Linked DNA regions of Rhodopseudomonas palustris. The protein of the gene in region 1 interacts with the protein of each later gene in a pairwise test. Links are inferred from orthologs where the notes say so. Each region holds a gene or a part of one and is shown in the gene's direction. Other genes may lie near its edges. The genes, in order: SR870_RS16755 and SR870_RS18505.

What was found.
Region 2: the proteins of SR870_RS16755 (region 1) and SR870_RS18505 interact in binary tests that used the Escherichia coli proteins (3 or more experiments, as listed by UniProt). The link is inferred for Rhodopseudomonas palustris from one-to-one orthologs.

What each region holds. Positions count from the first base shown.
Region 1 is NZ_CP140155.1:3,706,347-3,717,724, forward strand. Bases 4,068-7,423 are described here. They hold SR870_RS16755 ([protein-PII] uridylyltransferase), read left to right. Parts: upstream 4,068-4,424; coding sequence 4,425-7,223; downstream 7,224-7,423. Other genes in these bases: SR870_RS16750 (OsmC family protein), read right to left, coding at 4,068-4,260. Also shown: ppa (inorganic diphosphatase), read left to right, coding at 1-284; SR870_RS16735 (M20 family peptidase), read left to right, coding at 313-1,806; 8-oxo-dGTP diphosphatase MutT, read right to left, coding at 1,949-2,362; bifunctional glutamate N-acetyltransferase/amino-acid acetyltransferase ArgJ, read right to left, coding at 2,421-3,662; more of SR870_RS16750, read right to left, coding at 3,751-4,067; SR870_RS16760 (S41 family peptidase), read left to right, coding at 7,490-8,842; SR870_RS16765 (response regulator), read right to left, coding at 8,877-9,242; SR870_RS16770 (sensor histidine kinase), read right to left, coding at 9,257-10,873; SR870_RS16775 (MarR family winged helix-turn-helix transcriptional regulator), read left to right, coding at 10,991-11,378.
Region 2 is NZ_CP140155.1:4,102,317-4,107,084, reverse strand. Bases 1,969-4,717 are described here. They hold SR870_RS18505 (P-II family nitrogen regulator), read left to right. Parts: upstream 1,969-3,048; coding sequence 3,049-3,387; downstream 3,388-4,717. Other genes in these bases: SR870_RS18500 (ammonium transporter), read left to right, coding at 3,431-4,717; SR870_RS18510 (P-II family nitrogen regulator), read left to right, coding at 2,309-2,647; tesB (acyl-CoA thioesterase II), read left to right, coding at 1,969-1,998. In the rest of the region: SR870_RS18520 (ubiquinone biosynthesis hydroxylase), read right to left, coding at 1-962; more of tesB, read left to right, coding at 1,123-1,968; more of SR870_RS18500, read left to right, coding at 4,718-4,768. UniProt on the Escherichia coli protein: Involved in the regulation of nitrogen metabolism. Regulates the activity of its targets by protein-protein interaction in response to the nitrogen status of the cell.

The sequences.
Region 1 (11,378 bases):
TGATGAGCGTGCGTCCTGTGGGCGTGCTGTTCATGAGCGACGAGGCCGGCCACGACGAGAAGATCATCGCGGTGCCGTCGTCGAAGCTGACCCAGCGCTACGACCGGGTGAAGACCTATTCGGACCTGCCCGACATCACCCTGCAGCAGATCCAGCACTTCTTCGAACACTACAAGGATCTCGAGCCCGGCAAATGGGTGAAGATCCTGCGCTGGGGCGGCGCCGAGGATGCCCACAAGCTGATCCTCGAAGGCATCGAGCGGGCGAAGGCAGCGAAGGTCTGAGGCGTCGCCGGCCGCGGAGGGGACTGCGATGCGCCGGCTGCTGAGATGGATCCGCGCTGTCGTGGTGGTGGCGATCCTCGCGGTCGCCGGCCTCGCCGCGGTGCTGGCCTACAACACCTTTCGCCAGCCCTCGCGGCAGATCGACGTCGCCGCGGTGCCGCCGATCGCGGTCGACGAACAGGGCGCGGCGCAACGCCTCGCCGAGGCGATCCGTTTTCGGACCATCTCCAACTTCCTCAACCCCGAGCAGGACGCCGACGCCCTGCGCGGGATGCAGGCGCATATCGCGGCGAGCTTCCCGGCGTTCCACGCCGCCGCGACGCGCGAACTCGTGAACGGCAAGAGCCTGCTCTACACCTGGCAAGGATCGGGATCGGGCACCGATCCGCAGGCCCGGCCGATCGCGCTGCTGGCGCATCAGGACGTGGTGCCGATCGCGCCGAAGACCGAACAGGACTGGCAGCACAAGCCGTTCGACGGCGTGATCGCCGACGGCTTCGTCTGGGGCCGCGGCTCGTGGGACGACAAGGGCAACCTCTACGCCATGCTCGAGGCCGCCGAGCAGATGGCGAAGCAGGGCTTCCGGCCGAAGCGGACGATCTATTTCGCCTTCGGTCACGACGAGGAAGTCTCCGGCCTGCGCGGCGCCAAGCAGATCGCCGACCTGCTCGCCGCGCGAAACGTCCGGCTCGACTTCGTGCTCGACGAGGGCCTGCTGATCACCGACGGCATCATGAAGGGCCTCGACCGGCCGGCCGCACTGATCGGCGTCTCGGAAAAGGGTTACGCGACGCTGGTGCTGACCGCGCGCGGCACGCCGGGCCATTCCTCGATGCCGCCGCGCGACACCGCGATCGGGATGCTGGCGGCGGCGTTGACGCATCTCGAAGACAACCGCCTGCCGATGCGGGTGCGCGGCTCGGTCGCCGACATGTTCGACACGCTGGCGCCGGAAATGCGCGGCTTCAACCGCGTGGTGCTGTCGAATCTGTGGTTGTTCAAGCCTCTGCTGCTGCGCGAATTCGCCAAGAGCGGCACCACCGAGGCGATGGTGCGGACCACCACGGCGCTGACCGTGTTCAACGCCGGCGACAAGGATAATGTGCTGCCCGGGATCGCCGAGGCCAGCGTCAATTTCCGGCTGCTGCCCGGCGACACCCAGGCCAGCGTCACCGATCACGTCCGCACCAGCGTCGCCAACGACCGGATCGCAATCCAGGGCTTCGAGGGCAATTTCGACCCGCCGCCGGTGACCGGCACCGCGGGCCCGTCCTACGTCGCCCTCAACCGCACCATCCGCGAGATTTTCCCCGACGTGATCGTCGCGCCCGGCCTGATGATCGCCGCCACCGATTCGCGGCACTATTCGGCGGTGGCCGACAACATCCTCCGGTTCTCGCCGGTGCGCGCCACCTCCGAAGACCTGAAGCGCTTCCACGGCACCAACGAACGGATCAGCATCAAGAACTACGCCGACATGATCCGGTTCTATGTGCGGCTGATCCAGAACACCGCCGGCTGAGCACACCATCTCCGATCCTGGCGGAGTCGGAGCATCACGCGCATCGTCATTGCCGGGCTCGACCCGGCGATCCATCATCTTGCGAAGATGGATGGATGGCGGGTCAAGCCCGCGCATGACGTCTTCGGCCTTGGCCGGCGAACTACATCAGCAGTTCGATCAGCGGCGGGATCAGCGGGATATCCGCCGGCGGCATCGGGTAGTCGCGCAGCTTGTTGGCGCGGACCCAGGCCAGTTCCTGGCCCTCGCGCGGCATCACCTGCCCGTCCCAGCGCCGGCACACATACAGCGGCATCAGCAGGTGAAAATCCTCATAGGCATGGCTCGCAAATGTCAGCGGCGCCAGGCAGGCCTCCTTCACGGTGATGCCGAGTTCTTCCTGCAGTTCACGGATCAGCGCGCCCTCCGGCCGCTCGCCGGCATCGACCTTGCCGCCGGGAAACTCCCACAGCCCGCCGAGCTGCTTGTGCTTCGGCCGCTGCGCGATCAGCACGCGATTGTCGGCGTCGATCAGCGCCACGGCGACGACGAGGAGGAGCTTCACCGATTTTGTCATTCCGGGACGCGCCTCTTGGCGCGGGCCCGGAATGACGTTGAGAGTCTGTGATTGCAGATCACGACCGATAGTCACCATTGATCGCGACATATTCCTTGGTGAGATCGCAGGTCAGCACGCGGTCGCGGCCCTTGCCGAGGCCGAGGCCGACCTTGATCTGGATTTCCGGCTGTTTCATCGCCGCCGAGACTTCCTTCTCGTCATAGGACGGATCGCGCGCGCCGGCCTTGGCGACGCGGATGCCGTTGAACGCGATCGACAGCTTGTCGCGATCGGCCGGCTCGCCGGCCTTGCCGACCGCCATCACCACGCGGCCCCAATTGGCGTCCTCGCCGGCGATCGCGGTCTTCACCAGCGGCGAATTGGCGATCGACAGCGCGATTTTTCGCGCCGAGGCCTTGGAGGTCGCGCCGTCGACGATGATCTCGACCAGCTTGCGGGCGCCCTCGCCGTCGCGCGCGACCTGCTCGGCGAGATCGGCCAGCACCGCGTTGAACGCCTTGACGAACGCGGTCAGCCGCGGATCGGACGCCCGCGAAATTTTTGGCGCGCCATTTTTAGCCGCGGCGCCGGTGGCGAACGCCAGCAGCGTGTCGGAGGTCGAGGTATCACCATCGATCGTCACCGCATTGAAGGTGTCGGCGACGCCGGCCTTGAGCAGCGCCTGCAGGCACGACGCCGACAGCGGCGCGTCGGTGAAGACGAAGGACAGCATCGTCGCCATGTCGGGCGCGATCATGCCGGCGCCCTTGGCCATGCCGTTGATCGTGACCTTGGCCTTGCCGAGCTTCACGGTCTTGGTCGCCACCTTCGGAAAGGTGTCGGTGGTCATGATCGCCTTGGCGGCGTCCAGCCAGCCGCCGGGCTGCGCGGTCTCGGCGAGCGTGCCCAGCACGCCGTCGAATTTGGTGGCGTCGAGCGGTTCGCCGATCACGCCGGTGGAGGCGAGGAACACGTCGGCCGGCTTGCAGCCGATCGCCTTGGCGGCGATCGACGCGGTCAGCGTCGTCGCCTTGCGGCCGGTCTTGCCGGTGAAGGCGTTGGCGTTGCCGGAATTGACCACCAGCACCCGCGCGGTGCCGCCCTTGAGGTTGTCGCGGCACCATTCGACCGGCGCCGACGGACATTTCGAGGTGGTGAACACGCCCGCCACCGTGGTGCCGGGATCGAGCGCCACCAGCAGCACGTCGGTGCGGTTCTTGTAGCGGATGCCGGCCGCCGCGGTGGCGAGGCGGACGCCGGCGAGCTCCGGCAGCGTGGGAACGTTGGTCGGCGCGAGCGGAGAGACGGAGCTGGACATCGGAGCGCTTTCGGATTCGCGCGGCTCCCCGGCGGAGCGCGCGGCGCCCCGATGTCTCATAACAAGCGAACGAGAGCAATCGCCCCGCTCACACCCGCTGCAGCGACACCGAGACCTTCGGGCCGTTCCTGATGGTCTGGTACACCACGCAATAGCGCTCGGTGAGCCTGAGCAACAGATCGAGCTTGTCCTGCGGCGCGTCGGTGCCGACCTCGAAGCGCAGCCGGATTTCGCGGAAGCCGACCGGCGCGTCCTTGTCGATGCCGAGCGCGCCGCGCACGTCGAGGTCGCCCTCCGCGGTGACGCGGCCATCGGTCAGCGGCAACTCGATCGCGGTGGCGACCGTCTTCAGCGTCACCCCCGCACAGGCCACCAGCGCCTCCAGCAGCATGTCGCCGGAGCACAGATCGAGCCCGGAGCCGCCGGCCGACGGATGCAGGCCGGCCTGCGCCAACCCGCGGCCGGTCTCGAGCCGGCAGGCGATGCCCGGGCCGTCGACCGCGCCTTTGGCCGTCAGCGTGATCAGCGCGGCGTCCGGGTCGGACTTGAAGCGCTCCTTGAGCGGCGCCTGGGTGGCGCGCAGCGTGGCGGCGTCCATGGTTCTCTCCCTCATTGTTTTTTGGTATCTAATGCCGGAATTCGCCCGCTGTCACCTCGCCGACCGGAACTGAAGGCGTAGCGGCCGACGAGCCGGGGGCGCCGGCGTGGCTGTTCACACGGAATTTCGTGACAGCGCAGGCGGCGTCCGATATCCGGAGTCGCATGGACAAAGTCGTGACACCTCAACGGCCGGCCGCCGACGAGCGGTTCGATACCCCGCGGATCACCGCCGAGATCGCGGTGCTGGCCGAGCAGCACGCCGGCAATGGCCAGGGCTTCCGCACCGCGCTGGCGATGCTGATGAAGGCCGAGCTGGCGAAATCGCGCGCCGAGGCCGAGGCGCAATTGCTGCGCGACCGCCACGGCCGGCGCTGCGCCGAGCGGCTGTGCTTCGTCCAGGACGAGATCATCCGCCTGCTGTTCATGGCGGCGACGCAGTATCTGTACAATTCGCCGACGCCGTCGAGCTCGGAGCGGATGTCGGTGGTCGCCACCGGCGGCTACGGCCGCGGGCTGATGGCGCCGGAATCCGACATCGATCTGTTGTTCATCCTGCCCTACAAGCAGACCGCCTGGGGCGAGCAGGTCGCCGAGGTGATCCTGTATTGCCTGTGGGACATCGGCCTCAAGGTCGGCCACGCCACCCGTTCGGTCGATGAATCGATCCGCCAGGCGCGCGCCGACATGACGATCCGGACGGCGATTCTGGAGACCCGGTTCCTGACCGGCGACAAGGCGCTGTATCAGGAACTGGTCGACCGCTTCGACAAGGAGGTGGTCGAGGGCACCGCCGCCGAATTCGTCACCGCCAAGCTCGCCGAGCGCGAGGAGCGCCACCGCCGCTCCGGCCAGTCGCGCTATCTGGTCGAGCCCAACGTCAAGGACGGCAAGGGCGGCTTGCGCGACCTGCACACGCTGTTCTGGATCGCCAAATACGTCTACCGCGTCCGCGGCACCAGCGAACTGCTCGAACACGGCGTGTTCGACCAGATCGAATTCCGCACCTTCCGCCGCTGCGAGGATTTCCTCTGGTCGGTGCGCTGCAACCTGCACTTCCTGACCCGACGCGCCGAGGAGCGGCTGTCGTTCGACCTGCAGCGCGAGATCGGGGTGCGGCTCGGCTACACCTCGCATCCCGGGATGCAGGACGTCGAGCGCTTCATGAAGCACTACTTCCTGATCGCCAAGAAGGTCGGCAATCTGACCGCGATCCTGTGCGCCAAGCTCGAGGACCAGCAGGCCAAGCCGGCGCCGGCGCTGTCGCGGATGATGGCGCGGCTGCGGCCCGGCACGACGCGCCGCCGGGTGCCGGAGAGCGACGATTTCGTCATCGACAACAACCGCATCAATTGCGCGATGCCGGACGTGTTCAAGCACGACCCGGTCAATCTGATCCGGATCTTCCGGCTGGCGCAGAAGAACAGCCTCGCCTTCCATCCCGACGCGATGCGGACGGTGACGCGCTCGCTGCAACTGATCAACGCCCAGCTCCGCGACGATCCCGAGGCCAACCGGCTGTTCATCGAGATCCTGACCTCGGACAATGCCGAGCCGGTGCTGCGGCGGATGAACGAGACCGGCGTGCTCGGCCGCTTCATCCGCGCCTTCGGCCGCATCGTCTCGATGATGCAGTTCAACATGTATCACAGCTACACGGTGGACGAGCACCTGCTGCGCTGCGTCGGCAATCTCCAGGAGATCGAGCGCGGCGGCAACGACGAGTTCATGCTGTCGTCCGACCTCATCCGGAAAATCCGACCCGACCATCGCGCGGTGCTGTACGTCGCGGTGCTGCTGCACGACATCGCCAAGGGCCAGCCCGAGGACCACTCCACCGCCGGCGCCAAGGTGGCGCGGCGGCTGTGTCCGCGGTTCGGCTTCAACGCCGCCGACACCGAACTGATCGCCTGGCTGATCGACAAGCATCTGGTGATGTCGACGGTGGCGCAGTCGCGCGATCTGTCGGACCGCAAGACGATCGAGAATTTCGCCGCCGTGGTCGAATCGGTCGAGCAGATGAAGCTCCTGACCATCCTCACCACCGCCGACATCCGCGGCGTCGGCCCCGGGGTCTGGAACGGCTGGAAGGCGCAGTTGATCCGCACGCTGTACTACGAGACCGAGCCGGTGCTGACCGGCGGCTTCTCCGAGGTCAACCGCGCCGAGCGCATCCGCAGCGCGCAGGCCGAATTCCGCGCCAATTTCACCGAATGGCCGGAGGCCGAGCTCGACGCCTATGTGGCGCGGCACTACCCGGCCTACTGGCTCAAGGTCGAGCTGGCGCGAAAAATCCGCCACGCCCGCTTCCTGCGCGCGTCCGAACAGGCCGGCCACAAGCTCGCGATCAATGTCGGCTTCGACGAGGCGCGCGGCGTCACCGAACTGACCATTCTGGCGGTCGACCATCCCTGGCTGCTGTCGGTCATCGCCGGCGCCTGCGCGTCGGCCGGCGCCAACATCGTCGACGCCCAGATCTACACCACCACCGACGGCCGCGCGCTCGACACGATCTCGATCCGCCGCGAATACGACCGCGACGAGGACGAGGGCCGCAGGGCCACGCGGATCGGCGAGATGATCGAGGAGGTGCTGGAAGGCAAGCTGCGGCTGCCCGAAGCGGTCGCCCGCCGCGCCACCAGCGGCAGGACCAAGCTGCGCGCCTTCGTGGTCGAGCCCGAAGTCTCGATCAACAACAACTGGTCGGACCGCTACACCGTGATCGAGGTCTCGGGCCTCGACCGCCCCGGCCTGCTGTATCAGCTCACCACCGCGATCTCGAAGCTGAACCTCAACATCGCCTCGGCCCATGTCGCCACCTTCGGCGAACGCGCCCGCGACGTGTTCTACGTCACCGATCTGCTCGGCGCCCAGATCACCGCGCCGACCCGGCAGGCCGCGATCAAGCGCGCGCTGGTCCACCTGCTCGCCAATGGCGACGCCGAGCAGCAGCCGGCGGCATAGCGGGAAAGGGCGACGCGGCCCGCACGGCCCCGGACGGGCGGCCGTCCGCCGCGAAACCATCGGGGAACTTATCGCCGCGGCCGGCGGTCGGGTCAAAGTTCCCCAAGGAGCGAAGCCGAGCCGAAGTATCGCCGCGCACCGGGCACGCGCAGGCACCGCCTCCGACGATCAGCGCCATACATCCGTCGCCATCATCCAATCATCAGTTATTCAATCAGTCGGACCGTCATCCGCGTCCGACTTCCAACGTCAGAAGAGTCCGCCCCATGATCAAGGCTCGCCCGCTCGTCATCCGCGTCGTCGCCGCCGTCTCCATCGTCGCGGTTCCGATCGTGTCCGCCCTCGCTTTGCAGCGCGAGGACAAGACCACGCCGGACCTCGGGCTGCTCGCGGGCGTCATCCAGCTCGTCAATCGCGCCTATGTGCATCCCGTAGGCCAGGATGCGCTCACCAAGGACGCGCTCAAGGGCATGCTCAATCGCCTCGATCCGCATTCGGACTACATGGACGAAGACGAGTTCAAGCAGATGCAGACCGACATGTCGGGCCAGTTCGGCGGTCTCGGCATGCAGATCACCGCACAAGGCGGCGTCCCGAGCATCGTCTCGCCGATCGACGACACCCCGGCGGCGCGGGCCCGCCTCGAGCCCGGCGACATGATCATCAAGGTCGGCGCCACGAGCACCCAGGGGATGAGCCTGCGCAAGGTCGTCGACATGCTGCGCGGCGAGCCGGGCTCGAAGGTGACCATCACCATCCTGCGCGGCAAGGAGGAGCCGTTCGACGTGTCGCTGACGCGTGAGATCATCCGCGTCGCCTCGGTCAAATCCGAACTCAAGCCGGACCGCATCGGCTATGTGCGCATCAGCCAGTTCGGCAACGATACGTCCGAGGGCTTCAAGTCCGCGCTGACCAGGCTGAAGACCGACGCCGCCGGCACCGGACTGAAGGGGCTCGTGATCGATCTCCGCAACGATCCCGGCGGCCTCCTCACCGCGGCGGTCGATGTCTCCGGCAATCTGCTCAACGGCGGCGCCGTGGTCAGCATCCGCGGCCGCGAGGCGAACGATCAGCACGTCTTCAATGCGCCGGCCAAGGGCGACATGCTGCCGGGTGTCCCGGTCGTCGTGCTGATCAACGGCGCCTCGGCCTCGGCCTCCGAGATCGTTGCCGGCGCGCTGCAGGATCGCAAGCGCGCCACGGTGATCGGCACGCAGAGCTTCGGCAAAGGGTCGGTGCAGACCGTGATCCCGATCAAGGGCCACGGCGCGGTCCGTCTCACCACGGCGCTGTACTACACCCCCTCGGGCCGCTCGATTCAGGACGACGGCATCACCCCCGATGTGATCGAGGAGGCGCCCAAGGATCAGCAGATCAGCGGCGGGCCGCTGGTGCGGGAGAGCGCGCTGAGCGGCGCGATCGCCAATCCCGGCCAGTTCGACAAGCGCCCGGGCGCAGCCGCCAAGCCGCAGACCGACATGCCGGCCAAGGACGTGAACAAGGCCGCCTATTCGGCGCCGATCCGCGCCGACCTGATCGGCAAGCCCGAGGACGCGCAGCTCAAGGTCGCGGTGAATTACTTCGACAAGCCCCCCGCGGCGCAGCCCTCCGCCCGGTGATCGCCGCCCGCCGATCGGCACGCCGGCGGCGGCGTCAAGCCGCCAGCCGGTTCAGCGCGTCGACGATGTCGGCCCCTCGATAGGGCTTGCTGAAGAACTCGCCGCCGCCCGGAATCCGGACGTCTTCGGCGGCGGCGTGCCCGGACACCAGAATGATCGCGATCGGTGGCCATCGATCGTGGACGATGGCGGCCAGCGCCGTGCCGTCGATGCCGGGCGGCATGTCGATGTCGCTCAGGATGATGCCGATGTCGGAGCGGCTTTCGAGCACGCCGAGGGCCTGCGTGGCGTTCGCCGCCTCGACGGCGACGAAGCCGGCATCTTCGACGAGGTCGACCACGTTCATGCGCAGAACGGGCTCGTCCTCGACGACCAGTACGACGGTTTCTCGATCCACCATTGGTCCTGCCCCGGCTAGGTCTGCAATTCGGCGAGCGAAACACTGAATTCCGCCTCGACGCCCGCCGGATGATAATGAAGCTGCGCGCCGCCGGTGCCCGCCAGCCCCATCTTCAGCAGTCGCGAGCCGAAACCCTGGCGCGACGGCGGAGCGACGGCAGGGCCGCCGGATTCACGCCACCGCAGCCGAAGCTCGGCTTCGCCGTCCGCGTCTTCGATCGTCCAGGCAATCTGCACGCGCCCGCTGTCGTTGGCCAGCGCGCCGTATTTCGCGGCGTTGGTGGTCAGCTCGTGCAGCAGCAGCGCAAGCGAAAGCGCCGACCGCGATCCCAGCGGGACGCTGCCCCCCGAGACGTCGAACCGGCCGACATCGTCGAAGATGCGGATCGCCGTCTCGACGATGCTGCGCACCGGGGCGGAGCGCCAGTCCTGCTGCAGCAACACGTCGTGGGCCATGCTGAGCGCGAGCAGCCGGTCGGAAAACGCCTTGACGGGCGCCTTGTCGGGGACGTTCTTCAACGTCTGCGACGCGATCGCCTGCACCAGCGCCATGGTGTTCTTCATGCGATGGCTGAGTTCGTCGTTCAGCAGGCGCTGCTGCGCCTCGGCGCGCAGCCGGGCGACGGCGGTCTCGATCCGGTCGGCGATGTTGCCGAGATAGGCCAGCACTTCCGGCGCCCAGGCCCGCGGCTGCCTGGCGTGGACGATCAGCATCGCCACGGTGCGGCCGTGTTCGATCACCGGCATGTTGACCAGCGACCGGATGTCGAGCGCGAGCAGCGGCTCGATATGCCCCGCGGTGGCGGGATCGGTGGTGACGTCGGTGATCACCAGCGGCTGCCCGCTCAGCACGCCGGCCAGCAGATTGTCGCCATAGTCGGCGAGCCGGTGCCGTCCGGCCGCGGACACCACGCCCTCCGCGGTCCAGTCCGGTTCGATTTCGACGACCTCGTCGCCTTCGTCGAACCGGCCGAACGCGGCGCGCGCGACCTGAAGCGTTTCGCCGGCGACCTTGGCGGCGGCGCGCGTCACCTCGCCGATCGTGGTGGCGTCGCGCAGCCGGTCGCCGATCTCGAGCAGGCCGTTGCGGCGGATCTCCGCGGCCTTCTGCTCGGCGAGCAGCGCATCGCGTTGCGCGACGGCGAGGCGTAATTCGAGCTGCGCCACGACCTGGCGCGCGAGGGTCCGCAGGGCAATCGCTTGCGCGTCGGTGAGGCCGCCCGGCCGGATCCTGGTATCGATCGCGCACAGGCTGCCCAGCACGTGGCCCCCCGCCGTGCGCAGCGGCGCGCCCGCGTAGAACCGGATGAACGGATCGCCCGTGACCAGCGGATTGTTCCGGGTGCGCGCGTCGCGCGTCAGATCGGGAACCACGAGAAGATCGGGTTCGATCAGCGCGTGGGCGCATACCGAACTGTTCAGGTCGGTCTGGCAGGCGTCGAACCCGATCCGCGCCTTGAACCACTGACGATCCTCGGACACCAGGCTGACCAGGGCCACGGGCGTTTCGCAGATCAGCGCCGCCAGTTCGACGATGTCGTCGAAGCCGCGCTCGGGGGGCGTGTCGAGAATGGCGAACCGGGAAAGAGCCGTCAGCCTGTCGCGATCGAAGGTGTAGTGCGGCGGTTCCAACGGAACTCCAAAGTTCAGCGGCGTCTGACCCGATCTCTCGAGCCCACAAGGCCGATACGCGGGGGTCGCGAACCGAAGCAATTTGACAGCATCCTGTCCATATGGCAGTATGCTGTCATGAAAGACGAGCCCCAGGCACCGTTCGACCATCCCGCCAATGCGCTGGTGCTGGAAGTGTTCCGGCTCAACGGCGCCTTGATCCGGTTCGGCGACGCGCTGGTGAAGCCGCTCGGCCTCAGCAGCGCGCGCTGGCAGGTGCTGGGATCGATCGCGCACGGCGGCGGCACGTTTCCGGTCGCCCGGCTCGCCGACAATATGGGCCTCGCCCGCCAGTCGGTGCAGCGCATCGTCGACGAACTGGCCGAAGCCGGCCTGGTCGACTTCGCCCCCAACCCGGCGCACAAGCGCGCCCGGCTGGTGGTGATGACGCCGCGCGGCCAGCGCGTGTTCGCGCGCGCCACCGAATTGTGGCGGCCGGTCGCCGACGCGATGGCGTCGGGGCTCG
Region 2 (4,768 bases), 390 kb from region 1 along the record:
GCCGCATCGACCACGACTTCCGCCAGCGCCGCGACGTCGCGCAGCCCCATATTGAGGCCCTGCCCGGCGATCGGGTGAATCACATGGGCGGCGTCGCCGATCAGCGCCAGCCGCGGCCCGATGAAGGATTGCGCCACGAAATAGCCGAGCGGAAACGCCTTCGGCGCATCCAGCGGCTTGACCTCGCCGAGCCGCAGCCCGAACCGCGTCTCCAGCTCGGCCTGAAACTCCTTGGCGGACAGCGCCACGATCTTGGCCGCATCGGCGCGGCTCTCGGTCCACACCAGCGACGAGCGCTTGCCGGTCAGCGGCAGGATCGCGAACGGCCCCGCGGGCAGGAAGTGCTCCTCGGCGCAGCCATTGTGGTCGCGCTCGTGCTCCACCGTGACGACGATGCCGGACTGGTCGTAGTCCCAGCCATAGGTGGCAATGCCGGCGCGCTCGCGCAGCTTCGACTTGGCGCCGTCGGCGGCGACCAGCAGGCTCGCCTCTATCACGCTGCCGTCGCCGAGCGTCACGCGGGTCGCGTCGTCGCCCGCTTGGTACGATGTCACCGGCGTGGCGCGCAGCTCGACGCCGGCGGCTTCGGCGCGGCTGGCCAGCGCTTCATTGAGATATTTGTTCTCGACCATATGGGCGAACGGCTCGCCGGGCTGCACCTCGCCGGCAAACGTCAGGAACACCGGCCGGGTCGCGTCCTCCAGCGCCGAATCCGTCACCACCATGTCGATGATCGGCTGCGCGGTCGGCGCCACCTCGTCCCAGACGCCGAGCGCCTCGAACAGCCGGCGGCAGGCGGCGACGATCGCGGTGGCGCGCGGATCGCGCGACGGCCGCATCGCCAGCGCCGGGTCGGCGACAACGATCGGGACCTCGGGGCCGAGCCCCTGGCGCAGCGCCAGCGCCAGCGCCAGACCGGCGAACGCGCCGCCACCGATGACAATGCTTCGCTGTACCGTCATTTTTCTCACTCGTGTGCCAGAGTCGCCTGTCTGTGTTCTTGCGCCCATCAAGGAGCTGGGCGAAACAGGCTGAAACAGCCGAGGCTTCGACCGGCCCGGTCTACCAGACATCGACGGCGGTGGGAAATCACGCCGCCGCCACCCAGGGGAGCGCTTGCCGGTGTCCAACAGCCTGATCGACCTGATCTCGATCCTCGATCTCGAGCCGCTCGAGGTGAACCTGTTCCGCGGCACCAGCCCACAGACGAGCTGGCAGCGGGTGTTCGGCGGCCAGGTGATCGGCCAGGCGATGGTCGCCGGCTGCCGCACCGTCGAGGGCCGGCTGCCGCATTCGATGCATTGCTACTTCATCCTGCCGGGCGACCCGGCGGTGCCGATCATCTACGAGGTCGAGCGGCTGCGCGACGGCAAGAGCTACACCACCCGCCGCGTCACCGCGATCCAGCACGGCAACGCGATCTTCTCGCTGATGATGTCGTTCCACGACGACGAGGAGACCGCGTTCGACCATCAGGACAGGATGCCGGACGTGCCGCCGCCGGAGGCGCTGACCGCGGAGGAGATCTCCAAGCAGCCGTTCTTCAAGGAGATGCCGGACTTCATCAAGCGCTACTACGAGAGCGACCGGCCGATCGAGCTGCGCCCGGTCGAGCTGAAGCGCTATTTCGGCGAGAAGATCGAGGACGGCCGCATCCATGTCTGGATCCGCACCGCCGCCAAGCTGCCCGACGACCCGGCGCTGCATATGTGCGCGCTGGCCTATGCGTCGGACTTCTCGCTGCTCGACGCGGTGATGGCGCGCTACGGCCGCACCCTGTTCGACAAGCGGATGATGCCGGCCAGCCTCGATCACGCGATGTGGTTTCACCGCCCGTTCCGCGCCGACGAATGGCTGCTCTACGCCCAAGATTCCCCGTCCGCCCAGGGCGGCCGCGGCCTGACCCGCGGCATGATCTACAAGGCCGACGGCACCCTGGTCGCCTCGGTCGCCCAGGAAGGCTCGGTCCGGCAGCGGCGCGAGACGCCGAAGGGGTGAGCACCCGCGGGCCGGGTCCTCGGGAGGCTGCGCACATCCAAGGCGCCGCCGCATCTTCAGCCGTCATCCCCCGCGAAAGCGGGGGACCCAATATCCGAGAGCGCGGTTGAACTGAAACGCCCTGGGATACTGGGTCGCCCGCCTGCGCGGGCGATGACGGAGGTGGTTGGGACGGGTTCGGCGGATGCCGCTGCCTCGGCCAGTCAATCCGCTTATTTTCTGCGCGCGCTGCCGATAATCCCGGCATATAAAGAACAAAAGCACCGCGCTGCGCGGAGCCGGACGCTTGCGTGAAGAATTGGGGCCCTGCATGAAACTCGTCGTCGCCATCATCAAACCCTTCAAGCTCGACGAGGTCCGCCAGGCGCTGACCGAGATCGGCGTGCACGGCATGACCGTGACCGAGGTCAAGGGCTACGGCCGGCAGCGCGGCCACACCGAGATCTATCGCGGCGCCGAATACATCGTGAACTTCCTGCCCAAGCTGCGGATCGAGATCGCGGTCGATTCGGCGCTCGCCGACAAGGCCGTCGAGGTCATCACCCGCGGCGCCCGCACCGGCCAGATCGGCGACGGCAAGATCTTCGTCACGCCGATCGAGCACGCGCTGCGGATCCGCACCGGCGAGACCGATTCCGACGCGCTCTGAGCCGGCCGCCGGCGCCCGCGGCGCGACGCGGCGGGCGACGCCGAATGGCGCGTCTCGGCAGTTCGGAGCATGGCGCGGCGCTTGAATAGCCACCTGCCATAATATTCTACCGCACGGACTGCCCGTCGGCTGGGCACGATTGTGTCGGGACGCTGTCATGCCTAAATTTTGCTCATGGCTGCCCAAGCAATGAGCGCGACGGAATGGCACAGCCGGTGTTGCGGTGCGATCGGCCGTCAGAGTTTCGATTTCATGAACGATTCCAGCGTGTCGGCCGACTGGCACGGCATTTGATTCTAGGGGGCGTGGCTGTGCCCGCGTAGTGATGCTCTCCGCGTGGGGATTTTCAGTCGAGTTCATGTCCCGGCCATTTTGGCCGGGCCCTAGCGGGGATAGGACCTATGAAAATTGTTATGGCGATCATCAAGCCATTCAAACTGGAAGAAGTCCGTGATGCCCTGACCGCCATTGGCGTTCACGGTTTGACGGTGACGGAAGTCAAGGGATATGGCCGCCAGAAGGGCCACACGGAAATCTATCGCGGCGCCGAATACGCGGTGAGCTTCCTGCCCAAGATCAAGATCGAGGTCGCGATCGCCACCGATCAGGTCGAGAAGACCATCGAGGCGATCACCAGCGCCGCCAAGACCGGCCAAATCGGCGACGGCAAGATCTTCGTCATCGGCCTCGACCACGCTGTGCGCATCCGCACCGGCGAAGCCGACGCAGCAGCTCTCTAAGATTTCCCGCTCACCCAACTTTCTTCCACTCAGGAGACGACAAATGACGTTCAAACGTCCCTACGGCGCGGGACTGGCCGCCCTGGCAGCCGGCCTGTTCGCCGCGACTGCCGCCTACGCCGAGCCCACGGTCAACAAGGGCGACAACGCCTGGATGATGACCGCCACGGTTTTGGTCGTACTGATGACCATCCCCGGCCTGGCGCTGTTCTACGGCGGCCTGGTCCGCTCCAAGAACATGCTCTCGGTGCTGGCGCAGGTGTTCTACACCTTCTCGATCGTGATCGTGATCTGGGCGGTCTACGGCTACAGCCTGGCTTTCACCGGCGGCTCCGACTTCATCGGCGGCTTCTCCAAGGCGTTCCTCGCCGGCGTCACCCCCGACTCCAAGGTCGCGTCGTTCAGCGTCGATGCCAACGTGTCTGAGCTGATCTACATCTGCTTCCAGATGACCTTCGCGGCGATCACGCCGGCGCTGATCGTCGGCGCCTTCGCCGAACGCACGCGCTTCGCCGCGGTCGCACTGTTCGTGCCGCTGTGGGTGACGCTGATCTACTTCCCGATGGCCCACATGGTCTGGTACTGGCCGGGCCCGGATATGATCACCGACGCCGCCAAGGCGCTCGCCGCAGCCACTGACGATGCCGCCAAGGCGGCCGCGCAGGCCAAGCTCGACGAGATCAATGCGGATGCGGGCTTCATCTTCAAGAAGGGCGCGCTCGACTTCGCGGGCGGCACCGTGGTGCACATCAACGCCGGCATCGCCGGCCTGGTCGGCGCCCTGCTGATCGGCAAGCGCACCGGCTACGGCAAGGAGCTGATGGCTCCGCACTCGCTGACCATGACCATGATCGGCGCAGCATTGCTCTGGGTCGGCTGGTTCGGTTTCAACGTCGGCTCGAACCTCGAAGCCAGCGGCGTCGCCGGCCTCGCCATGGTCAACACCTTCGTCGCGACGGCGGCGGCGGCGATGAGCTGGATGTTCGCGGAATGGATCTTCAAGGGTCACCCCTCGCTGCTCGGCGCATTGTCCGGTGCAGTCGCGGGTCTGGTCGCGGTCACCCCCGCGGCGGGCTTCGTCGGCCCGATGGGCGCGATCGTGCTCGGCATCGTCGCCGGCGTGGTCTGCCTGTTCTTCTGCACCGTGGTGAAGAACGCGCTCGGCTATGACGACTCGCTCGACGTGTTCGGCATCCACGGCGTCGGCGGCATCATCGGCGCGCTCGGCACCGGCATCCTGGTGAACCCGGCGCTCGGCGGCACCGGCGTGTACGACTACGTCGCTGGCGCGGTTGCCGAATACGACCTCGGAACCCAGATGATCGCGCAGTGCTGGGGCGTCGGCACCACCATCCTGCTGTCCGGCATCGGCTCGGCGATC